DNA from 3 places in the Bradyrhizobium sp. LeoB3 genome. Region 1 is predicted to be linked to each of the others. Evidence: predicted binding sites of a transcription regulator. Region 1 holds the regulator's gene; each other region holds the start of a gene.
What was found. The regulator PhoB, encoded in region 1, activates phosphate uptake and scavenging genes when phosphate is short. The targets are predictions, from matches to a motif close to TGTCATNNANCTGTCAT.

Region 1 (8,002 bases):
CCCGACAGATCCGGATCGAGCAGTTCGACGTCCTCGACCGTTCCGATCAGCGACTGCCCCTCGACCCAGGCATCGTCTTCCGGAACCTCATGGGCGGCCGTTCCTTCGGGCGCATCGCCGGGATGCAGATCGGCCTGCCGCGCGCGCTCCGGCGCCTTCGGCAGGAACTGCAGCAGCATGCCGCCGGCGCGCCAGCGAACCTTGCCGCCGTCGCCGCCGCGCCATTCCTCGCCGACTGCAAGGCGCACGCGCGTCGGGATCTGCTCCGAGCGCAGGAAATACTCATGAGCTGCGTCCTCGAGGCTGCCGCCATGGAGCGCGACCAGGCCCTGATAGCGGCTCATGTCCGGCCCCTGGTCGATGGTCATCGCGAGATGGCCCTTGCCGAGCAGCGCGCCGGAATCGAGCCCGTCCTGCAATCTTGTCGCATCGTAGCGCGCATAGGCGCGCAGCCGATCGGGCGCCTTGAAATCGACGATCAGGAACGAGACCGGGCCGTCGGTCCGGGTCTGCAGGATGAAACGGCCGTCGAACTTCAGGGATGAACCGAGCAGCGTCGTCAGCACGATCGCCTCGCCGAGCAATTTGCCGACCGCAGGCGGATAATCATGCTTGTGCAGGATGTCGTCGAGGGCGGGACCGAGCCGCGTCAGCCGCCCACGCAGATCGAGTGCATCGACCTCGAATGGCAGCACCGCGTCGTCGACCGGAACAGCCGATGGCGCCCGGGTCGGTGTTTCCGTGATCTTGATGTCGGGGGATTGTGAAACCATGGCGCTCTATCTGGGGTCTTGAGAGGCGAAACGAAAGGGGTTCACATCTATCGTTGTTAGCCGTCATCCCTGCGAAAGCTGGGATCCATAACCACCGATGTGAGCATTGTGAAAAGCTGAGGCCGCAGCTTGATGCAACAACTCACATCGGTGGTTATGGATCCCGGCTCGCGCTTCGCTTGGCCGGGACGACAGCTATCTTGGCGGCGCGCTTACGCGACCGCGTCAAAACACCAGGCCAGAATGCCCTTTTGCGCATGCAGGCGATTCTCGGCCTCGTCGAACACCACCGATTGCGGACCGTCGATCACCTCGTCGGTGACTTCCTCGCCGCGATGCGCCGGCAGGCAATGCATGAACAAAGCATCGGGTTTCGCCAGCGACATCAGCTTGGCATTGACCTGATAGGGCCGGAGCAGATTGTGCCGGTGCTCGCCGTCCTTGTCGCCCATCGACACCCAGGTGTCGGTGACGACGCAATCGGCGCCGCGCACGGCCTCCTCGGGGTCGTTGCCGAGCACGATCGGCGCCTGGGTCGCCTTGATCCAGTCGCGCATCGCCTTGTTCGGCGCGAGCTGCGGCGGCGTCGCGATATTGAGGGCGAACTTGAAACGCTCGGCGGCATGCGCCCATGACGCCAGCACGTTGTTGTCGTCACCGGTCCAGGCCACGGTCTTGCCCTCGATCGAACCGCGACGCTCCTCGAACGTCATCAGGTCGGCCATCACCTGGCAGGGATGCGAGCGGCGCGTCAGCCCGTTGATCACGGGGACGGTGGCATGCGCGGCAAGCTCCAACAGCGCATCGTGGTTGAGGATGCGGATCATGATCGCATCGACATAGCGCGACAGCACGCGCGCCGTATCGGCGATGGTCTCGCCACGGCCGAGCTGCATCTCGGCGCCGGTGAGCATGATCGATTCACCGCCAAGCTGGCGCATGCCGACGTCGAACGACACTCGCGTGCGGGTCGAAGGACGCTCGAAGATCATCGCCAGCGTCTTGCCTTCGAGCGGCTTCGTAGCCCTCTCATGCGCCTTCAGTCTCGCCTTCATGGCGGCGCCGGCGGCCAGCATGGCGCGCAGCTCGTTGAGCGACATTTCGTTGATGTCGAGGAAGTGACGGGGCGCCTTGCTCATCATCCCGCTGCCTTCTTCGAAGGTCCGGTTGAGAGCGCGGTGCAGGCGCGCTCCAGGCAACCGATGGCGTGCTCGATCTCGGCCTCGCTGACGATCAGCGGCGCGAGGAAGCGCACCACATTATCGCCGGCGCCGACTGTGAGTAGCTTCTGCTCGCGCAGGGCGTTGACGAGGTCGCCCGAGGGCACCACGGCCTTCACGCCTATCAGAAGCCCCTCGCCGCGCACGTCGGCGAGAATGGACGGATAGCGGTCAACCGCGGAGGCGAGCTTCTGCTTGAGCAGGAGCGACATCTTCTGCACGTGATCGAAGAAGCCGGGCTTCAGCATCACATCGAGCACGGCGCCGGCGGCCGCGACCGCGAGCGGATTGCCGCCGAAGGTCGAGCCATGCGAGCCCGGCGTCATGCCGGACGCAGCTTCCGCGGTCGCAAGGAAGGCGCCGATCGGAAAGCCGCCGCCGAGCGCCTTCGCCAGCGACATCACATCAGGGGTGACCCCGATGCGCTTGTAGGCGAAGAGATCGCCGGTGCGGCCCATGCCGGTCTGCACCTCGTCGAAGGCGAGCAGCAGGCCGTGCTCGTCGCAGAGCTGGCGCAGCGCCTTGAAGAAGGCCGGCGGCGCGGAGCGCACGCCGCCTTCGCCCTGCACCGGCTCGATCAGGATGCCTGCGGTCTCTGGACCGATCGCACGTTTCACCGCTTCGATATCGCCATGCGGCACCTGGTCGAAGCCGTCCATCGGCGGACCGAAGCCCTCGAGATATTTAGCGGCGCCGGTCGCTGCGAGTGTCGCGAGCGTGCGGCCATGGAAGGCGCCTTCGAAGGTGATGATGCGGTAGCGCTCCGGATGCCCCTTCGAGAAGTGATAGTGACGCACGACCTTGATCACGCCCTCCATCGCTTCCGCGCCGGAATTGCAGAAGAACACGAAGTCCGCAAAACTCTGCTCGCACAGCCGCGCGGCAAGCTTCTCGCCGTCCGGGCTCTTGAACAGGTTCGACATGTGCCAGAGCTTCGTCGCCTGTTCCTGCAGCGCCTTCACCAGATCCGGATGGGCATGGCCGAGCGCGTTCACCGCGACGCCGGAGGTGAAGTCGAGATAACGCTCGCCTTTGGTCGAGATCAGCCAACAGCCTTCGCCGCGTTCGAAGCCGAGATCGGCCCTGGCAAAAACGGGAAGCAGATGCGACGTGGCGCGGTCGGTCATGGCGATCACTGAAGGGTTCAGACAAGCCTTTCAGACAAGCCCCGGCGGCGTGCAGCGATGCAGACACGCGGCTGAAGCTCATCCAGCGAAAACAAAACGTGCCGCCTTTGCAGGGCGGCACGTAAAGGCATTCTATGCGCGCGGCAGGTGCTGTCAATCTCCACGAAGCCGCCAGGCTGCGCGGCAAAGTACCGGTAATCCGCAGTTTTCCGGTGTGGTGGAAAGCCCGATTGCAATCCCTAAATGTCGGAACATGTGGACGCATAGGCGCGGACTCTTGCGCCAGAGTCACGCCATATTGTAGCGTTTGGCCTGTCGGGTACGACATCTCGTGCGGCAGTTTTGATCCCTTAGAGTCCTTTGTGTGCGGCGTACACGTTCGGGTGCGGTTTTCGTGCCCGGCGAGCCTTAAGGGATTCTGCCCGCAGGGATTTTTGAGATTAGGCATCGCAGCGCTGTCCCAGGATCGGCCGGCGCAACGCGAAGGGAAAGATGCGATGACGGTATTGACCTGGTCCGACGAACGCGTCGAGCAGTTGAAAAAGCTCTGGGAAGGTGGCCTCTCGGCCAGCCAGATCGCTGCGGAACTGGGCAACGTGACCCGCAATGCGGTGATCGGCAAGGTGCACCGGCTTGGCCTCTCGGGCCGCGCCAAGAGTCCTGCTGCAGCCGCGCCGCGGCAGCGCAAGGCGCGTCCGGCACAGCCGATGATGCGCGTGGCGCGTCCGGTCTCCCGCGGCAACACCGCGCTCGCCCACGCCTTCGAGGTGGAGGTGGAAGCGGACCCTATCGCCTACGACAATGTGGTGCCGATGAGCCAGCGGCTGTCGCTGCTCGAATTGAACGAGGCCACCTGCCACTGGCCGGTCGGCGATCCCTCGAGCCCGGAATTCTTCTTCTGCGGCGGCAAGGCGCTTCCCGGCCTGCCCTATTGCGCGCACCACTCCCGCATCGCCTACCAGCCGGCGGCTGACCGCCGCCGTCCGACGGTCAAGCCGTCACAAGGCAAGTAAGCCGACGACAGATCGTAGCCGGGGTGGAGCGCAGCGCAACCCGGGAACGCTGTATCGGCAGGTCCAAATTTCCCCGGGCTACGCTTCGCTGCACCCGGGCTACGGATTGAGGTCGCCGGTTTACGACTGCTCGGCCTTCGCGAAGCGATCATCGAGCGCGTAGCCCGCGCCGCGGACGGTGCGGATCGGGTCCTGCTCGCGGCCGGGATTGAGCAATTTGCGCAGGCGGCCGATGTGAACGTCGACGGTGCGCTCGTCGATATAGATGTCGCGGCCCCAAACGCTGTCGAGCAGCTGCTCGCGGCTGAACACGCGGCCGGGATGCTCCAGGAAGAACTCCAGCAGGCGATATTCGGTCGGGCCGAGATCGATCGGGCGGCCCGAGCGCGCGACGCGGCGCTTCTCGCGGTCGAGTTCGATGTCGCCATAGGTGAGCACGGTGGCGAGCCGCTCCGGGCTTGCCCGGCGCAACAGGCCCTTCACCCGCGCGAGCAGTTCAGGCACCGAGAACGGCTTGACGATGTAGTCGTCGGCACCGGTCGCCAGCCCCCTCACGCGCTCGCTTTCCTCGCCGCGCGCGGTCAGCATGATGATCGGGAGCTGCTTGGTCTCCGGCCGCGCCCGCAGACGGCGGCACAGCTCGATGCCGGAGAGTCCCGGCAGCATCCAGTCGAGCACGACAAGGTCGGGAATACGTTCCTTGAGCCTTGTGTCCGCATCGTCTCCACGGGCGACCGTTTCGACATCATAGCCTTCTGCATCGAGATTGTAGCGCAACAGCGTCGTCAGCGCTTCTTCGTCTTCGACCACCAGAATGCGTGCGCTCATCGGCTTGGCTTCTCCTATAGCGGGATGACTCTCTGCTTGAATCGTCATCCCACTCTTCCTTTGATGTTTGAGCAGGATCTTGGCGGAAAGCCGGCGTCGACTTTCCGGATGTTGCTCTAGTTGCCCGGAACGGTCGTGGCGAACGTCGTCATATCCCCCTTCGGCCGCTTGTCGGTGATCTGCTGACCCTCGATCATGTAGAAGACCGTTTCCGCGATGTTGGTGGCGTGGTCGCCGATCCGCTCGATGTTCTTGGCGCAGAACATCAGGTGGATGCAGAACGAGATGTTGCGCGGATCTTCCATCATGTAGGTGAGGAGCTCGCGGAACAGCGAGGTGCAGATCGCGTCCACCTCCTCGTCGCTCTTCCAGACGTTCATCGCCGCCGGCAGATCGTGCGCGGCATAGGCGTCGAGCACGGACTTGACCTGCGACAGCACGAGGTCGGTCATGTGCTCCAGGCCGCGGATCAGCTTCAGCGGCTGGAAGTCGTTCTCCAGCGCGGCGACGCGCTTGCCCATGTTCTTGGCGAGGTCGCCGATCCGCTCGAGGTCGGTCGCCACCCGCATCGCGCCGACGATCTCGCGCAGGTCGACAGCCATCGGCTGGCGGCGGGCGATCGTCAGCACGGCGCGCTCCTCGATCACGCGCTGCAGGCTGTCGATTTCGATGTCGGAAGCGACGACACGCTTGCCGAGCGCGACGTCGCGGCGGATCAGCGCATCGACGGATTCGGTGATCATCCGTTCGACCAGCCCGCCCATCTCTGCGACCAGACGGGTCAGTTCCTGAAGATCGCTGTCGAATGCCTTGGCGGTATGTTCAGAAGCCATGATGTCCCTCCTCAACCAAACCGGCCGGTGATGTAGTCTTGGGTACGTCGATCGCTCGGCGAGGTGAAGATCTTGCTGGTGTCGTCGAACTCGATCAGTTCGCCCAGATACATGAACGCGGTCTTGTCGGAGACGCGCGCCGCCTGCTGCATGTTATGCGTGACGATCGCGATCGTGTAGTCCTCCGACAATTCCTGGATCAATTCCTCGACCTTGGCGGTCGAGATCGGATCGAGCGCCGAGCAGGGCTCGTCGAACAGGATAACTTCGGGCCGCACCGCAACCGTGCGGGCGATGCAGAGGCGCTGCTGCTGGCCGCCGGAGAGGCTCAGGCCGGAGGCGTTGAGCTTGTCCTTGACCTCGTTCCACAGCGCGCCGCCGCGCAGCGCTTTCTCGACGCGGCCGTCCATTTCAGATTTCGAGATCTTCTCGTAAAGGCGGATGCCGAAGGCGATGTTCTCATAGATCGTCATCGGGAACGGCGTCGGCTTCTGGAACACCATTCCGATCCGCGCCCGCAGCAGGTTGAGGTCGAGCTTGGGGTCGAGGATGTTGGTCTGGTCCAGCATCAACTGGCCGGTGGCGCGCTGGCCGGGATACAGGTCGTACATCCGGTTGAAGATCCGGAGCAGGGTCGACTTGCCGCAGCCGGACGGGCCGATAAAGGCGGTGACGCGGTTGGTGCCGAGCGTCAGGTTGATGTTCTTCAACGCATGGTGCTCGCCGTAATAGAAGTTGAGGCTGCGTGCAGTCACCTTTGGCGCCGCTTCCGGCAGCGACTTCTGGGGAATGGCCGCGCTCGGGCTGGTCGTCGATACGGACAGATCGGTCATTTTGCGCTCCTTTCGGCGCCGAGGATGCGCGCGCCGATGTTGAGCGCGAGCACGGTCAAGGTGATAAGCAAGGCCCCGCTCCAGGCGAGCTCCTTCCAATAGGCGTAGGGGCTCTGCACGAAGTTGTTGATGGTCACCGGCAGGTTCGCCATCGTCTTGGTCAGGTTCAGGCTGAAGAACTGATTGGACAGCGCGGTGAACAACAGCGGGGCGGTCTCACCGGCGACGCGGGCGGTCGCCAGCAGCACGCCCGTGATCAGGCCGGAGCGCGCCGCGCGATAGGCGATCCGCTTGATCACCAGCGAGCGCGGAAGGCCAAGCGCGGAGGCCGCCTCCCGCAGCGGGTTGGGGACGAGCAGCAGCATGTCCTCGGTGGTGCGGAGCACAACCGGGATGACGATCACCGCCAGCGCCAGGCAGCCGGCCAGCGCGGAGAAGCCGCCCATCGGCACGACAACCGCGCCATAGATGAACAGGCCGATGATGATCGACGGCGCGCTCAAGAGGATGTCGTTGATGAAGCGGATCACCGAGGTGAGCCGGTCATGCTTGCCGTATTCGGCCAGATAGGTGCCCGCGAACAGGCCGAGCGGCGCACCGATGCCGACGCCGATCACGGTCATGATCACCGAGCCGACAATCGCGTTCAACAGACCGCCATCGGTGGAGCCGGGCGGCGGCGTGTTCTTGGTGAAGACGTCGAGGCTGAGGCCGGCGAGACCGTTGTAGAACAACGTGAACAGGATCAGCGCCAGCCAGGTCACCCCAAACGCGGCGGCGGCGATGCAAAGCCCGCGGATGATGATGTCGTTGCGGCGGCGTGCTTTGTAAATCGGGTTCATGTCAGTTCCCCGCCTTCCTTTCCAGACGCATCAGCATCAGTCGCGCGCAGGCGAGAACAATGAATGTCAGCACGAACAGCAAGAGGCCGAGCAGGATCAGACCCGACTGGTGCAATCCGTCACTCTCGGCGAATTCGCTGGCGATCGCCGCCGAGATCGTCGTGCCCGGCGCGAAGATCGAGGAGGAGATGCGGAACGAATTGCCGATGATGAAGGTCACTGCCATGGTCTCGCCGAGGGCGCGGCCGAGCGCCAGCATGATGCCGCCGATGACGCCGACGCGGGTGTAGGGGATCACGACGTTGCGGACGACTTCCCAGGTGGTGCAGCCGACCCCGTAGGCCGCCTCCTTCAGGACCGGCGGCACCGTCTTGAACACGTCGACCGAGATCGCCGTGATGAAGGGCAGCACCATGATCGCCAGGATCAGCGCGGCGTTAAACAGGCTGAGATAGGATGGCGGGCCTGCGAATATCGCACCCAGCACCGGCACGCCGTCGAACACGCGGATCATGAACGGCTGGAAGGTGTTG
Region 2 (8,002 bases), on a different contig from region 1:
GGCCAGTTCGGCACCTGGGGCGCCTATACCGCGACTCCGAACGGCAAGAAGGTGTGTTTTGCGCTGGCAAAACCGTCGTCGTCGAAGACCAATCCGCCGAATCGCCCGCGCGATCCGGCCTACGCCTTCGTCTCGACCCGTCCGGCGGAAAAGGTCATCAACGAAGTCTCGATCATGATCGGCTACACCCTGAAGCCCGGGTCGGAATCGACGCTCGAAGTCGGCGGCGGGTCGTATGCGATGTACACCCAGGGCGACGGGCTCTGGATCAAGAACGCCGCAGAAGAAGAGCGCATGGTCGAAGCCATGCGCAAGGCTGCGGACCTGACCGTGAAAGGCGTCTCGGCCAAGGGCACCGAGACGACGGACACGTTCTCGCTCAAGGGCCTGTCGCAGGCGCTCGATCGGCTGGCGCAGGACTGCAGGCGCTAATTCAGCCTGAAATCCGCGCATTTCCCGCCTTTCCAGCGCCTGCTGGAAGGCCTATTTGATGTTTCATGACCGACACCCTCACCAGCCAGAGCGATCGCGCCAGCACCGCGCTCGTGGAGAAAGTTCCGCTCGAGACCTATGTGCCGCCGGCCAAGCCGTCGCTGATCGGGCTGTCGCGCGCGGAGATCGCCGAGCGGCTCGGCGAGATCGGCGTGCCGGCTTCGCAACGCAAGATGCGCACCCAGCAGCTCTGGCACTGGATCTATTTCCGCGGCGCCAAGAGCTTTGCCGAGATGACCAACGTCTCGAAGGAGATGCGCAGCGAGCTGGAGAAGCATTTTACCGTCGACCGGCCCGAAGTGGTCGCCGAGCAGATATCGAACGATGGCACCCGCAAATGGCTGTTGCGGCTGCCGAGCGGCAACGATCTTGAGAAGCCGCATGAAGTCGAATGCGTCTATATCCCCGAGACTGACCGCGGCACGCTCTGCGTCTCCTCGCAGGTCGGCTGCACGCTGAATTGCGCCTTCTGCCACACTGGCACGCAGCGCCTGGTGCGTAACCTCACGGCCGGCGAGATCGTCGGCCAGGTGATGGTGGCGCGGGATCGGTTGAACGATTGGGCCGACCGCGAGAGCGGCGGCCGCCTCGTCACCAACGTCGTGATGATGGGCATGGGCGAGCCGCTCTACAATTTCGATGCGGTGCGCGATGCGTTGCTCATCGTTGCTGACAACGAAGGCATCGGCATCTCCCGCCGCCGCATCACGCTGTCGACCTCGGGCGTGGTGCCGAACATCATCCGCACCGGCGAGGAGATCGGCGTCATGCTCGCGATCTCGCTGCATGCCGTGCGCGACGAGTTGCGCAACGAATTGGTGCCGCTCAACCGCAAATTTCCGATTCAGGAATTGCTGCAGGCCTGCCGCGACTATCCCGGGGCCTCCAACGCGCGGCGCATCACCTTCGAATATGTGATGCTGAAGGGCATCAATGATTCGCTCGATGACGCCAAGCTGCTGGTGAAGCTGCTGAAGGGCATTCCGGCGAAGATCAACCTGATCCCGTTCAATCCCTGGCCGGGCACGCGTTACGAATGCTCGGATTGGGAGCAGATCGAGAAGTTCTCCGAATATATCTTCAACGCCGGCTATTCCTCGCCGGTGCGCACCCCGCGCGGCCGCGACATCCTCGCCGCCTGCGGCCAGTTGAAATCGGAGACCGAAAAACTCTCCGCCCGCGAGCGCCAGGCGCTGCGCGCAATGGCGATGACGGATTGAGACGATCCATGCACCGAAACTCGTCATGGCCGGGCTCGTCCCGGCCATCCACGTCTTTCCGAAGCTTCGAGGCAGGCGTGGAAGCCCGGGCATGACGGCAGAGATTCGTATCGCGGGTGCGGTCTGACGGTGGAATGAAGCCATGGCGCTGATCGGCCGCGTCTTCCTGATCCTGTTCGCTTTCCTTGCCTCCTGTCTGGTGGCGGGCATGATCATCGTCGTCGCAGTGCTTTATCCCGAGCTGAGCGATATCGGCACCGGTCAGATCGATCAGAACGCCATCAACATCGTGCTCGGCTTCGGCTTCATCTTCATTTCCGGATTCGCGCTGCTGCCGGCGCTGATCGTGGTGCTGATCACGGAAGCCTTCAATGTCCGGGGCGCGCTGAGCTATGCGATCGGCGGCGCGATCGTCGGGGCCGCCTGTTATCTCGGCCTGGTTCCGTTCGACCCCGATACGTTCCGGTTCGAGGGCATCGTGCATCGCCATCTCGAGATCATGACCGGCGCCGGCATCGTCGCGGGTCTGGTGTACTGGCTGATTGCGGGCCGCACCGCCGGCGCCTGGCGCGAGCCGCCGCGCAAATTGCCGCCGCCCCCGCCACTGCCGTCACAATCGCGGCCGCAGCCGTGAATGGAGCCGTCATTGCGAGCCACCGGGTCGGCGCGAAGCGCCGCCCGACGACAGGCTCCGCGAAGCAATCCATGCAGCCGCGCGTGCGGAGAGGTGGATTGCTTCGTCGCTATCGCTCCTCGCAATGACGGTTGAATTCGGGGTTTCCACATCCCGCCGCCTCGGGTAAACCGCGCGCCATGAACCGGACCGGACTTTTCATCGCGCTGGGGCTTGCGGTCGTGATCGGGCTGCTGTTCGGGCTCTTTCCCGAACTCGACCTGAAGCTCGGTGCGCTGTTCTACGATGCCGCGCAAAAAACCTTTCCGCTGAAGCTGAACGCCGTCGCGTCATTTGCGCGCGATGCGGCGATGTGGATCGCATGGGGATTTGCGCTGCCCGCGATCGCTGCGTTCGTCGTCAAGATGATCCGGCCCGACCGGCCGATGCTGATCTCGGGCCGCGCCGCGACGTTTCTCCTGGTGACGCTGCTGCTCTCCGCCGGCGTCCTCACCAACTTCACCTTCAAAACCTATTGGGGCCGGCCGCGACCGGTAGCGGTGACCGAGTTTGCCGGCGACAAGAGCTTCGTGCCGTGGTGGGATCCGCGCGGTACCTGCGGCCGCAACTGCTCGTTCTTCTCCGGCGAGGGGGCGACTGCGTTCTGGACCTATGCGCCGGCAGCGCTGGCGCCGCCGCAATGGCGCGCCCTGGCGTTTGCGGCGGCGACCGTGTTCGGCATCGCCACCAGCGCCCTGCGGATGGCCTTTGGCGGGCATTTCTTCACCGATGTCGCGATTGCCGGCATTGTGACCTACCTGGTGATCTGGCTCGCCTATGCCCTGATCTACCGCTGGCCGTCGACGCGGGTGACGGATGCCCAGGTTGATGCCGCGCTGACCCGGTTCGCGCGGCGGTGGCGCCGGCGCGAGACGGACCCCAGGCCGTCGGTATGAGCGACCCCATAAAGGTCGCCATTAATCGCGTGCCCATCAGCGCGAAATTTGATATTCGCGCGACTTAACAGCAAACGACTTTACGACCGATTGGACGCTCCATGAGTACGATTTTGAAAAGCCTGCCCAAGGGCGAAAAAGTCGGCATCGCTTTCTCGGGCGGTCTCGACACCAGCGCAGCGCTGCTATGGATGAAACAGAAGGGCGCGCGCGTCTTTGCCTACACCGCGAACCTGGGCCAGCCCGACGAGTCCGACTACAACGAAATTCCGCGCAAGGCTATGGAGTTCGGCGCCGAGAAAGCACGCCTCGTGGATTGCCGCATGCAATTGGTCCACGAAGGCATTGCCGCGATCCAATCCGGCGCCTTCCACATCTCGACCGGCGGCGCCACTTATTTCAACACCACCCCGCTCGGTCGCGCCGTGACTGGCACCATGCTGGTCTCGGCCATGAAGGAGGACGGGGTCAACATCTGGGGTGATGGCTCCACCTTCAAGGGCAACGATATCGAGCGGTTCTATCGCTACGGCCTGCTGACCAATTCGAACCTGAAGATCTACAAGCCCTGGCTCGACCAGCAATTCATCGACGAACTCGGCGGCCGCTCGGAAATGTCGGCGTTCATGACCGCGCAAGGGTTCGCCTACAAGATGAGCGCCGAAAAGGCGTATTCGACCGACAGCAATCTCCTCGGTGCAACCCACGAGGCCAAGGATCTCGAGAGCCTGCAAAGCGGCATCAAGATCGTCAATCCGATCATGGGCGTGCCGTTCTGGCGCGACGATTGTGTCGTCAGGGCCGAACAGGTCACCGTGCGCTTCGAGGAAGGCCAGCCCGTCGCGCTGAACGGCCAGACTTTCCCGGACCCGGTGGCGCTGTTCCTCGAGGCCAACGCCATCGGCGGCAGGCATGGTCTTGGCATGAGCGACCAGATCGAGAACCGGATCATCGAGGCAAAGAGCCGCGGCATCTATGAAGCTCCCGGCATGGCGCTGCTGCACATCGCCTATGAGCGCCTGATCACCGGCATCCACAACGAAGACACCATCGAGCAATACCGGATCAACGGCCTGCGCCTTGGCCGGCTGCTCTACCAGGGGCGGTGGTTCGATTCTCAGGCTCTCATGCTGCGCGAAACCGCCCAGCGTTGGGTGGCGCGCGCCATCACCGGTGAGGTGACGCTCGAGCTGCGCCGCGGCAACGACTATTCGATCTTGAACACCGAGAGCCCGAACCTGAGCTATCAGCCGGAGCGGCTGAGCATGGAGAAGGTGGAGGATGCGGCGTTCACGCCGGCGGACCGTATCGGCCAGCTCACAATGCGCAACCTCGACATCGCCGATACCCGCACCAAGCTGGATCTCTACGCGGAGACAGGCTTGCTGTCGCTCGGCGAGGGCTCGAACATCTTGAGGCTCGATAGCGACAAGAGCTGAACCGTGTGAACTCCGTAGCCCGGACTACGCTTGCGCTCCATCCGGGCTACGGACTGCGACGATCCATCGCCGGTATCCAGACTCGATGTGTAATGGACGCGTCATTTGGCGCGGCTAGTCTCGTCGCCTGCGCGACCGTGGTCTTCGGAATTGCAGCCGATCGGCGCGCTCGAACAATCGTGGGGCACAGATCATGATCAAGCCATTTGCCGGTGCCGCTCTCCTCGTCCTGTTGTCCGGATCGCCGACGCTAGCCCAGACGATCTATCCGATCGACCGCGCCGACATCCTCGCCGGCGCCCATTTCGACTTCAAGGTCGAGTTTCCCGATCGCGTTGATCCGGCGAATGTGAAAGTCACGGTGAACGGCGCGGATTATTCCGCAGCGTTCGGCCAGCCCGGCACCTTCGTGGAGCGCGAAGACGGCAAGGAGCATTCGGCGCTGATCGTTCGCGACGTCGCATTGACCAAGCCTGGAAACGTGAAGGTGGAAGTCTCTGACGGTGCGCGCAGCCGCACGGTCGTGTGGTCGGTTTACGATACCGGACCGCGCAAGGCCAAGAACGTGATCCTGTTCATCGGTGATGGGCTGTCGCCTGCGCATCGGGTTGCGGCGCGTATGCTCTCGAAGGGAATTGCGGAAGGCAAAAGTCTCGGCAAGCTCGCCATCGACGACATGCCGCATATGGCGCTGGTTGCGACTGCGGGCTCCGATTCGATCATCACCGACTCGGCGAATGCGGCCAGCGCCTACGCCACGGGCCACAAGACCGCCGTCAACGCGTTGGGCGTCTACGCTGATCGCTCCATAAGCCCGTTCGATGATCCCAAGGTCGAAACCATCACGAGCGTCGCGAAGCGGCGGCTTGGTCTGGGCATCGGGATCGTCACCAATACCGAAGTCGAGGATGCCACACCGGCGGCAATGGTCGCGCATAGCCGCCGCCGCGCCGCCTATGATGAGATCGTCGCGCAGCTCTTCGCCGCCAAGCCCGATGTCCTGATGGGAGGAGGCAGCGCGAATTTCCTGCCGCAAGCAGCAGCGGGAAAGCGCAAGGACGACATCGATTACATCGCCCGCTTTCGCGATGCCGGCTATCAGGTGGTGACGACAAAGTCCGAGCTTGATGCCTCGGCTGCAAAACCTGACACGAGCAAGCTGCTGGGACTGTTTGCCTCGGGCAACATGGACGGTGTCCTGGACCGCAAGTTCCTCAAAGGCGGCAGCGTCGGCAAGTTTCCCGAACAGCCCGACCTGACCGAGCAGGTGCAGGCCGCGCTGAAAGTGCTGTCGAAGAACAATGCCGGCTTCTTCCTGATGGTGGAATCGGGGCTGATCGACAAATACGCTCATCTCCTGGACATGGAGCGCGCGGTCTACGACACGATCATGCTCGACAATGCCGTTCGTTTTGCGCGCGACTGGGCGCAGGCCCGCGGCGATGACACCTTGATCCTGGTGGTGGCGGACCACAATCATCCCAACAGTCTTGTCGGCACCATCAATGACGACATGACCAAGACACCCAACGTCCCGTTCCGCGAACGCGTCGGCGTCTATGACAAGGCGGGATTCCCCAACTATCCGGCTGCCGATGCGGAAGGCTATCCCTCGCGGGTGGATGTCAGCCGGCGGCTCGCGATTTTCTCGGCCAGCCTGCCGGACCATTACGAAACCTTCCGCCCCAAGCTCGATAACCCGAATGATCCGACGGCGAAGGGCGATGAGCCTGGGACTTTCAAAGCCAACGACAAATACAAGGACGTTCCGGGCGCCGTGCTACGCCCCGGCAATCTGCCGGCGATGATCGGCGCCAGCGTGCATTCGGGAGAAGACGTCATCCTGACAGCAACCGGCCCAGGCAGCGAACGCGTTCATGGTTCGATGGACAACACGGAAGTCTTCCGTGTCATCGCCGATGCGCTGGGACTTGCCGCACCGGCGCCGTAGCGTCGCGAGCTCTTGTAGCGTGGGCGAAGCGAAGCGTGCCCGCGATCAACACTCCGCTCGGAGGTGGGCACGCTACGCTTTTGCCCATCCCGACAGGTTCTGCGCTCACGCCTCTGCGCGCGGGAGCCATCTGGAAGTCGCGACAATATGAGGCACCAGCCGGCCCAACCAAACCCGGCATTGGCCGACCTACCGGTGACAGCCCTTTTGATCATGGAGGCATCAATGGCCAAGTATCGGCACGACCTGCCGCAGCGGCGCGGCGGCATCTTCCTGACCGACGGCGGCATGGAAACGACGCTGATTTTCCACCACGGCCTCGAGCTGCCGCACTTTGCCGCTTTCGTCCTGCTCGACTCCGCGGATGGTCGTGAGCACCTCAAGCGCTACTACGAGTCCTACCTTGCGATTGCGCGCGAGAAGGGCACCGGTTTCGTGCTCGACAGCCCGACCTGGCGCGCCAATCCGGATTGGGGCGTCAAGCTCGGCTACGACGCGGCTGCGCTGACATCGATCAACGTCCGTTCGATTGAGTTCCTGAACCAGCTGCGAACCGGCTGGGAGCGGCCGAACATGCCCTGTGTCATCGATGGCGCGATCGGTCCGCGCGGCGATGGCTACAAAGCCGGCAACATGGATGCATCGGAGGCGGAAGCCTATCATGCGCCACAGATTGCCGCCTTCGCGGAAGGCGGCGCCGACATGGTGACGGCGTTCACGCTGAACGGAATCAATGAAGCGATCGGCATCGTCCACGCGGCCAAGGCACACAGTATTCCGGTGGCGATCTCCTTCACCGTCGAAACCGATGGTCGTCTGGTGAAGGGTGAAACGCTGCGTGAGGCGATCGAGGCTGTCGATCACGCCACGCAAAACGGGCCGGAATATTTCCTGATCAACTGCGCGCATCCGTCCCATTTCGCAGGCGCGTTGAGCGCGGGCGACACGTGGGCCGGGCGCATCCATGGCGTCAGGGCCAATGCGTCGGCCAAGAGCCACCAGGAGCTCGACGAATCCGAGACGCTCGATGCCGGCGATCCCACCGATCTCGGCCGCCGCTATGTCGACCTCCGGCGCTCGTTTCCCGGCATGCACATTCTCGGCGGCTGCTGCGGCACCGACCATCGCCATGTCGCAGCGATCTGCGAAGCCTGCATGTAGTAGGGTGAACTGGTGCGCTTATCGAACCCGTCATTGCGAGGAGCGAAGCGACGAAGCAATCCATGCCTCCGCAAGTGGAGAAATGGATTGCTTCGCTTCGCTCGCAATGACGATGGGCAGAGCGAAGCGAAGCAAAACCCATCAAACGTTCGAAGCGAGTTTGTCGTAGT
Region 3 (8,002 bases), on a different contig from region 1:
CACAATGGCGTTAGCTTGCAATGGAAGCTGGTGGCTTTATTCAAAGCCGTTCGACATGTTGGCCTTGGCAAGCGCTGCCGCGCGCGCCTTCATCCAGCCTTCCAGGAACGCCTTCTCGTCCGCGGGCGGATTGGACTTGCCATATTCCGTCCAGGCGGCGGTGAGCACGTCCTGGCGCTTGAACAGCGCGTTGTTGTGGGCCTCCTGCTGGTCGGTCCATTGGCCCGCTTCCTTCAGCGCCCTCACGGCGCCGGGATGCACCGGCGCGACCCAGTTCTTGGTCTGCCTATCGGCGGCAAGCCCGCTCGCGCCTGGCGCGGAATCCTTGTAGGCATCGTAGTTGACGATCATCGCCTTGGTGATGGCGTAAATCTGGTCCGCGGGCACGGATGCATAGGCGACGAAGATCGGGTAGGGGTAGTTTGCGAGGTTGAGCGGCTTCTCTGGCGAGATGCCGGCGCCACAGGTCGCGCGATGCGGGAAGAAGAACGAGCCGACCTTCTGCACCCGTTCCCATCCGGCCTTGTCGTCAGCTGGAAGCGGCGGCCAGATCAATCCGCGCGGCGAGGTCTCGGCTTCCTTTGCGGGCCCCGTGATGGTGGTGCCGAAGGCAGCGTCGGTGTCGTTGTTGATCAGGCCCTTCCACATCGCGCCATAGCTTGCGAATTCGACGGCCTTGACGTCGGACTGCTTGAGACCGCCGAAGGCGAGGATGGCGAGCGAGTTCTGGTTCAGCGCGGGCGAGCCGACCACGAAGCCGACGCGCTTGCCCCTGAGATCCTTGATGTCCTTGACGCCGATATCGGCGGCGACGCCGAGCGAGGCTGCATTGCAGTCGACCGTGGACAACAGGAGTTGCAGCGGCTGCGGCCCCCATTCCTTGGCGCCGAACTCGAACACGCCTTCCTGCGCGAAATAGGTGCCGGACCCCATCGCCGACATCACCGCGCGCTTGGCGCGCAGCGGCGCCAGCCGCGCCACGTCATTGCCCGCCGGCAGCACGCGGAGGTCGGTGCCGTACTTGTCCTTCATCATCTTGCCGACACCGACCGAGATGTTGAATCCCGCGGTTCCCGTGTCGTAGGCGGTCACGCCCATCGTCGGCGGCAGCTTGATGTCTTCGGCGAGCGAAGGTCCTGATACGAGTAGGGTGACGCCGAGCGCGAGCAGACGACGGATCATGATTCCTCCCTGATGTTTCGCTACGCGAAACTTGTTGTTTGCGAGGATCATTGCATCGCATCGCGATGATGGCAACGGCGCACCGTTGGCGCGCACTACCACCATCGTTGCATCACCGGACAGATTGTCGCGGATCGAGCCTTGAATGTGTGCGCGTCAGGTCTCGACGATGGCGACCGCCTGTCCTTCGGCGATCACGTCGTCGACGCTGACGAGGATCGACTTGACCGTGCCCGACGCGGTCGACGTCACCGGAATCTCCATCTTCATCGCCTCAACCAGCGCGACCTCGTCGCCATCTGCGATGCTGGCACCGGCCTCAACGGGTATTGCGCATACACGGCCGGCCACTTCGGTGATGATCTTGATATCTGGCATTCCACGCTCCCCATCCGTTTCACGAAACGCATAGCGCTCTGCGAACGGCTTTTGTTGTGGCCGCACATTGCCTGAGGTAGCTTGTTCTGCAAGTGGAATTTTATTCCGTGTGGCGGAATGGAGCCTATAACAAATGGGAAGACGCTCAGAGCGGCTTAGCCGGCAAGGAATGCTCGCCAGCGATCTCGCAGGCGAGGGCGACGTGATCCAGGTCGTGTCGCGCGCGTTTGATGTCCTCAGATGTTTCGAAGGACATGAAGCGCGGCTCGGTAATCTTGAAATATCGAATCGTTGCGGCCTGCCGCGATCGACGGTGTCGCGGCTCACGCACACGCTGACGCGGATGGGCCAGCTCGTCTATCTGCCGCGGGACCAGAAATATCGGATAGGTCCTAGCGCGGTGGCGATGAGCACCGCGATGATGAAGGGCCTGCAGCTCCGCAACCTGATCCGTCAGCGTCTGCAGGACGTCGCCGAGCAATTGCCCGGCACCGTCGGCTTCGTCATCCCCGATCGGTTCCAGCTCGTCTATCTCGAATACGCGCGCTCGGCGAACGCTCTCGGCCTGCACGAGGTCACCGGCAGCCGGATCTCGATGGCGACCACCGCTGCGGGCCACGCCTATACGGCCGCGCTCGAGCCTGAGGTCGGCGATGCCCTGATCGCGGAGATGGAGCGCGAGATTCCCGAAGGCGCGAAGCTGCTCAAGCCGCGCATCGAGGGTAATCGCCGCCTCTTGCGCGAGCACGGCTATGTCGTCGCCTGCGGCCTCTGGAGTCCGCACATCAACGGCGTCGCGGTGCCGCTATGGTCGCCGCAATACCAGACCTATGTCGTGACCACGATCGGCCTGTTGTCGGCGATGTATGACGAGAAGCGGCTGCACAAGGAGGTCGGCCCGCAAATGGTGCAGCTCGGCGCCGCGCTCGCCAGCCTGCTCGAAGGCGCCGACGCCAGCATCTTCAATAACCGGCTCGAGCGAAAACCTATTCCGGCAGCCGTGAACCATAACAAGATCATAAAAGCGGAGGAAAGGAATGAACTGGAAGCCGGAACTCGACGAGCTCGCCCGGCGCGAAGCGTTCGCGCGGGAGATGGGAGGCGTTGAGAAGGTCAAACGACAGCGCGATCAAGGCCGGCTCACCGTTCGCGAGCGCATCGATAAGATTGTCGATCAGAAATCCTTTCACGAGATCGGCGCCATATCCGGCATCGCCGAATATGACGAGAACAACGAGCTCAAGCAGCTGACGCCCGCGAACTGCGTGTTCGGCCGCGCCAAGGTGGACGGCCGTCCGGTGGTCGTGGTCGGCGACGATTTCACCGTGCGCGGCGGCTCGGCTGATGCGTCGATCTCCGCCAAGCCGCTGATGGCGGAGGAGATGGCGCATGATTTCAGGTTGCCGATCATCCGCATGATCGAAGGCTCCGGCGGCGGCGGCTCGGTCAAGACGATCGAGACGCGCGGCGCGGCCAACCTGCCCGGCGGCGTCGGCGGCACGCGCTGGTACTGGTACACGACCGCGAACCTCGCGCGCGTTCCGGTCGTCGGTCTCGGGCTCGGCTCGGTCGCAGGCCTTGGCGCGGCGCGACTTGCGGCCACGCATTATTCGGTGATGACGAAGAACTCGGCGATGTTCGTGGCGGGCCCGCCGGTGGTGAAGCGGCTCGGACAGGATCTGACCAAGCAGGAGCTCGGCGGCGCCGACATCCAGACCCGCGCCGGCGCGATCGATCAGGCAGTCGAGACCGAGGAGGAGGCGTTCGAGTGCGCGCGGCGCTTCCTCTCGTATCTGCCGCAATCGGTGTTCGAGCTGCCGCCGACCATTCCCTGCACCGACGATCCTGAACGTTCAGAGGAAACGCTGACGAAGGCGGTGCCGCGCAATCGCCGGCAGGTCTACAAGATGCGCCCGATCATCGACGCTGTCGTCGACAAGGGCTCGTTCTTCGAGGTGAGCGCCAATTTCGGCAAGCCGATCATTGTCGGCTTGGCGCGGCTCGAGGGCAGGGCGGTGCTGCTGCTGGCGAGCGATCCCTTCCACTATGGCGGCTCGTGGACCGCGGAAGCCTGCCAGAAGGTGGTCCGCTGGGTCGATTTCGCCGAGACCTTCCATCTGCCGGTGGTCTACCTGATGGACTGCCCCGGCTTCATGATCGGGCTGGAGGCAGAGAAGAGCGCGACCATCCGCCATGGCGTGCGCGCGATGGCGGCGGTCAACCAGAGCACCGTGCCCTGGTGCACGATCATCGTGCGCAACGCCTTCGGCGTCGCCGGCGTGGTGCACCAGCCGGCGAACCGCTTCTCGATGCGCTACGCCTGGCCGTCGGCCTATTGGGGCTCGCTGCCGCTGGAGGGCGGCATCGAGGCCGCCTACCGCGCCGACATCGAGGCCGCGCCCGATCCGGCGGCAAAGCTGAAGGAGATCGAGGACCGCCTGAACAAGCTACGCTCGCCATTCCGCTCGGCCGAAAAGTTCTGGGTCGAGGAGGTGATCGACCCCCGCAGGACGCGCTCGCTGCTCTGCGAATTCGCGCGTTTGGCTGAGCCGATCCGGACCGCGGGGCCGCCAGGCAACATGTCGACAAGGCCGTAGTTGCTGCCTGACCCTCATGGTGAGGAGCCGCGTAGCGGCGTCTCGAACCATGAGGCCCCGATCTCACCCGCGGCCCATCCTTCGAGCCGCCTGCTTACGCAGGCTCCTCGGGATGAGGGGGGAGTGCGTGGCGCCTGCGTCCTTTCGGCAGTCCTACACCTCGCTCTCGCGGTGCACGTCGTGGACCACGATGCCCATGCCGGCGTCGGGCATCTTGATCCAGTCGCGCCGCATCAGCGTACGCTTGGTGTCCTCATGCCCGCTCATCCAGTGCTCGCGCATCGAGGTGCCCGAGAATTCGTGATCCTTGGCGTGGCCTTCATAGGCCTTCTGCTGATAGATCAGTTGCAGGATCGCGATGCTCGGCAGGGCGCTGTTGGAATCGCGGAGCTGGCGCTCTTCCTCCGATAGCTGCTCGTTCGGAATCTTCGACAGCGCCTTGTAGAGGCGGGCGCGGAGATTGTGGGTCTTGCGATACATATCGGTGTTGTAGCGCGTGCGCGAGGAATACATGATGTCCTTGTGGCGGGCCATTACGTCGTGGATGTCGCGCGGCAGCACGCCGCGGGCCGAGAACAGGTCGACCTGGAACACCAGTGAATTCAGGCTGTCGACCTGGTCGAGCAGATGCTGCAGCGGCGTGTTGGAGACGATGCCACCATCCCAGAAATGGTCGGTGCCCACCTTCACCATCGGCAGCGCTGGGGGCAACGCGCCGCTCGCCATGATGTGCTCGGGAATGATCTCGTCATGCGCGTTGTCGAAATAGATGAAATTGCCCGACAACACGTTCACCGCGCCGACCGCAAAGCGCATCCTCTTGGAGTTGATGCGCTCGAAATCGACCAGCTCGAGCAGCGACTCGCGCAATGGCGCCGTGTCGTAATAGCTCGTCGCGGTCCTGGCGCCGGCCGGGCTGAACCATGGATTGGTGGTGTGGGGCGCGAAGAAGCCGGGCTGGCCCAGCACCGTCGTCATGAACGAGGAGGTGAAGTTGCGGGCCTTGCGGAAGATGTCGCCGTCCGGCGTGTAGTGCCAGATCTTGCGGCTGGTGATGCGGTCCCAGAATGTGTGCAGTCGCTCGAGCCGCCGCTCCGGCGGATTGCCGGCGATGATTGCCGAGTTGATCGCGCCGATCGAGACGCCGCAGATCCAGTCCGGCTCGATACCTGCTTCGTGCAGCGCCTGATAGACGCCGGCCTGGTAGGCGCCGAGCGCACCGCCGCCTTGCAGCACCAGCGCGACACGGTCGCAGCGCTCCGGCCGCCAGCCGCGATGGGAGGTTGCAGTTTCTTGTTCGTCGAAATGTGGGCTACGCGCATCCATGTCTTTGCACTCCCTGCGCGCCAACGATTCCGTGTGCCCGTGACGCGCTGATGACAGCCGCCAAGGGGGACATTCGGGTCACGCGGCTGAAGGAAATCCCTCATATCAATGTCAATGTCCGTCGCTAGCGTTCGGGCCACTAATTGCAAAACAGGGGGATTTGCGATGCGCAGGGAAGAACTATTGCGGCTTCCGTCAATGCCAGCCGCGGGCCCGAGCTATCCCGCAGGACCCTACCGCTTCGTCAATCGCGAATTCCTGGTCATTACCTACGAGACCGATCCCGCGCTGATCCGTGCCGGGCTGCCTGAGCCGCTCGAGCCGATTGATCAGCCGATCGTGCACTACGAATGGATCAAGATGCCTGATAGTTCCGGCTTCGGCAGCTATACCGAGTCCGGTCTGGTGATCCCGGCGCGCTTGCACGGCGAAGAGGTCAATTTTGTTTCGCAGATGTACCTCGACGATGATCCGCCGATTGCGGCGGGCCGGGAGATCTGGGGCTTTCCGAAGAAATACGCCCATCCCAAGCTCGAAATCGTCAAGGACACGCTGACCGGCACGCTCGAATACGCCGGCCAGCTCGTCGCCATGGGCACCATGGGCTACAAGCATGAGAGCATGGCGGGCAATGGCGACATCACCCGCGCGACGCTGTCGAAGACGCAAATTAATCTGAAGATGATCCCGGGAGTCGATGGCCGTCTCGAAGTCTGCCAGCTCGTCGCGATCAACCTGACCGACATCAACGTCAAGGGCTCATGGATCGGCCCGGGCCGGCTGCATCTGGTGCCGCACGTCAATGCGCCGGTTGCGGATTTTCCGGTGCGGCGAGTGGTCGGCGCGCATCATTTCCTCGCCGATCTGACGCTGCCGTTCGGCCGCGTCGTGCACGATTACAACAAGGAAGCCGAGCTGGCCGCAACGGGTCTCGCGGCGGAGTAGGCTGCGACATCAAACTGTAACAGAAGCGTAATTCAATCGTCGCGTGCCGGCGTGTGGGGAAGGTGGCCCGCACTGATATGTGCTGGCTTGCGCAGGGGTTGACGATGTCTCGCGTTGAGCTTCGGGCTGGTCATGTCGGCTGAACCAGCGAAAATTGTCAGCGTGCCGGCGGACGCCACTCCGCTGATCCCTGGCCTGGTGTGGGCGTTCCGTCTGCATGGCGACGGCACCGCTGAATCCTTGCCCATCGATGCGCCGATCGAGTTCAGCCATGATGGCAGGCTCTGGCTGCATTTCAATCTGGCGGATGGTCGCAGCCGGCAATGGCTTGGCGGCCTGCAGTTTCCGATGCTGGCGCGCGATCTCTTGCTGTCGCATGACAATTTCCAGCAGCTCCACATCATCGACAACTGCGTCTATGGCGTGTTCTCCGATCTCGTGCGCGAGATCGACTCCCCAACGGAGGAAACCGGCTTCCTTCGCTTCGCGATGACCGAGCGTCTCCTGATCAGCGGCCGCCATCAGGCGCTGTGCGCGGTGGATGCCACGCGCCGCGTGCTCGAAGGCGGCCATCGTGTCGCGACGGTGGCGGCGCTGCTTGAGAAGATCATCGACGAGGTCGCCGACACTATGGACCGGATGGCCGACAAGATCGCCACCGAGATCGACGGCATCGAGGAACGGGTGCTGTCCGGCGAGACCAAGTCGGAGATGCGGGCCGGGCTCGGCCGGTTGCGGCGAACCTGTCTGCGGCTGCATCGTCAGCTTGCCGGCTTGCGTGTCCTGTTCCACCGGCTCGAGCAGAAGAGCCCCGAAAATCTCAGCCCGGCGCTAAGGCTGCATGCAGCAAAGCTCGCACAGCGGCTCGACGGTCTCGACCACGATATCACCGAGCTGCGCGAACGCAGCCGGCTGCTGGAGGAAGAGCTTCGCTTCAAGCTGGAGGAGGAGAGCAACCGGCATCTGCACGCGCTCTCTGTCGTGACCATGATGCTGCTGCCGCCGACGCTGGTCACCGGCATCTTCGGCATGAACACCAAGGGACTGCCGCTCACCGACGTCGACAGCGGCTTCCTGTGGGCCGCGGTGCTGTTGATCGCCGCCTCCGGCCTTGCCTATCTGATCATGCGTCGCCTGGGCATCGTCAAATAACGGGCTGCGGTATCATTGCATGTACCGAGTGCTCATCCGCGCGGTCACGGCATTCGCGGCGATCACTGCCCTTGCCCTCGCAGCCGCCCGCGCGGCAGATCAGCCCGACGGCGGCGACAAGGACCTGCGCGACAGGCTGGCCGATGCCGGCTACCAGTTCAGCCTGACCTATATCGGCGAGGGGCTCGCCAACGTCTCCGGCGGCATGCGTACCGGCGCGATCTATACCGGGCGTCTCGATCTCGGCACCACCATCGACCTTGAAAAGGTGATGGGCTGGACCGGCGCCACCTTCCACGCCAACGTGTTCCAGATCCATGGCGACGGCCTGTCGCGCAGCTATATCGGCAATCTGATGCTGGTCTCCGGCGTCGAGGCCTTGTCCTCGACGCGGCTCTATGAGCTCTGGATCGAGCAGCAAC

Region 2: the regulator PhoB is predicted to act here: its motif matches at 4,809-4,825, upstream of ACZXDY_RS24010 (alkaline phosphatase).
Region 3: the regulator PhoB is predicted to act here: its motif matches at 5,523-5,539, upstream of ACZXDY_RS41915 (acetoacetate decarboxylase).

What each region holds. Positions count from the first base shown of each region.
Region 1 covers NZ_JBVBEF010000037.1:68,914-76,915, reverse strand. Annotated here, with positions in the region: gene ACZXDY_RS23175 (Hsp33 family molecular chaperone) at 1-773, opposite strand, end outside; gene argF (ornithine carbamoyltransferase) at 986-1,912, opposite strand; gene ACZXDY_RS23165 (acetylornithine transaminase) at 1,912-3,120, opposite strand; gene ACZXDY_RS23160 (GcrA family cell cycle regulator) at 3,618-4,133, shown strand; gene phoB (phosphate regulon transcriptional regulator PhoB) at 4,254-4,961, opposite strand; gene phoU (phosphate signaling complex protein PhoU) at 5,078-5,794, opposite strand; gene pstB (phosphate ABC transporter ATP-binding protein PstB) at 5,806-6,627, opposite strand; gene pstA (phosphate ABC transporter permease PstA) at 6,624-7,469, opposite strand; gene pstC (phosphate ABC transporter permease subunit PstC) at 7,471-8,002, opposite strand, start outside.
Region 2 covers NZ_JBVBEF010000040.1:16,247-24,248, reverse strand. Annotated here, with positions in the region: gene ACZXDY_RS24035 (invasion associated locus B family protein) at 1-432, shown strand, start outside; gene rlmN (dual-specificity RNA methyltransferase RlmN) at 498-1,712, shown strand; gene ACZXDY_RS24025 (hypothetical protein) at 1,855-2,346, shown strand; gene ACZXDY_RS24020 (phosphatase PAP2 family protein) at 2,526-3,281, shown strand; gene argG (argininosuccinate synthase) at 3,383-4,720, shown strand; gene ACZXDY_RS24010 (alkaline phosphatase) at 4,914-6,671, shown strand; gene ACZXDY_RS24005 (homocysteine S-methyltransferase family protein) at 6,897-7,832, shown strand.
Region 3 covers NZ_JBVBEF010000146.1:1,060-9,061, reverse strand. Annotated here, with positions in the region: gene ACZXDY_RS41940 (TAXI family TRAP transporter solute-binding subunit) at 37-1,182, opposite strand; gene ACZXDY_RS41935 (acyl-CoA carboxylase biotin carboxyl carrier protein subunit) at 1,339-1,560, opposite strand; gene ACZXDY_RS41930 (IclR family transcriptional regulator) at 1,694-2,668, shown strand; gene ACZXDY_RS41925 (acyl-CoA carboxylase subunit beta) at 2,598-4,157, shown strand; gene ACZXDY_RS41920 (patatin-like phospholipase family protein) at 4,311-5,483, opposite strand; gene ACZXDY_RS41915 (acetoacetate decarboxylase) at 5,649-6,428, shown strand; gene ACZXDY_RS41910 (transporter) at 6,561-7,580, shown strand; gene ACZXDY_RS41905 (carbohydrate porin) at 7,600-8,002, shown strand, end outside.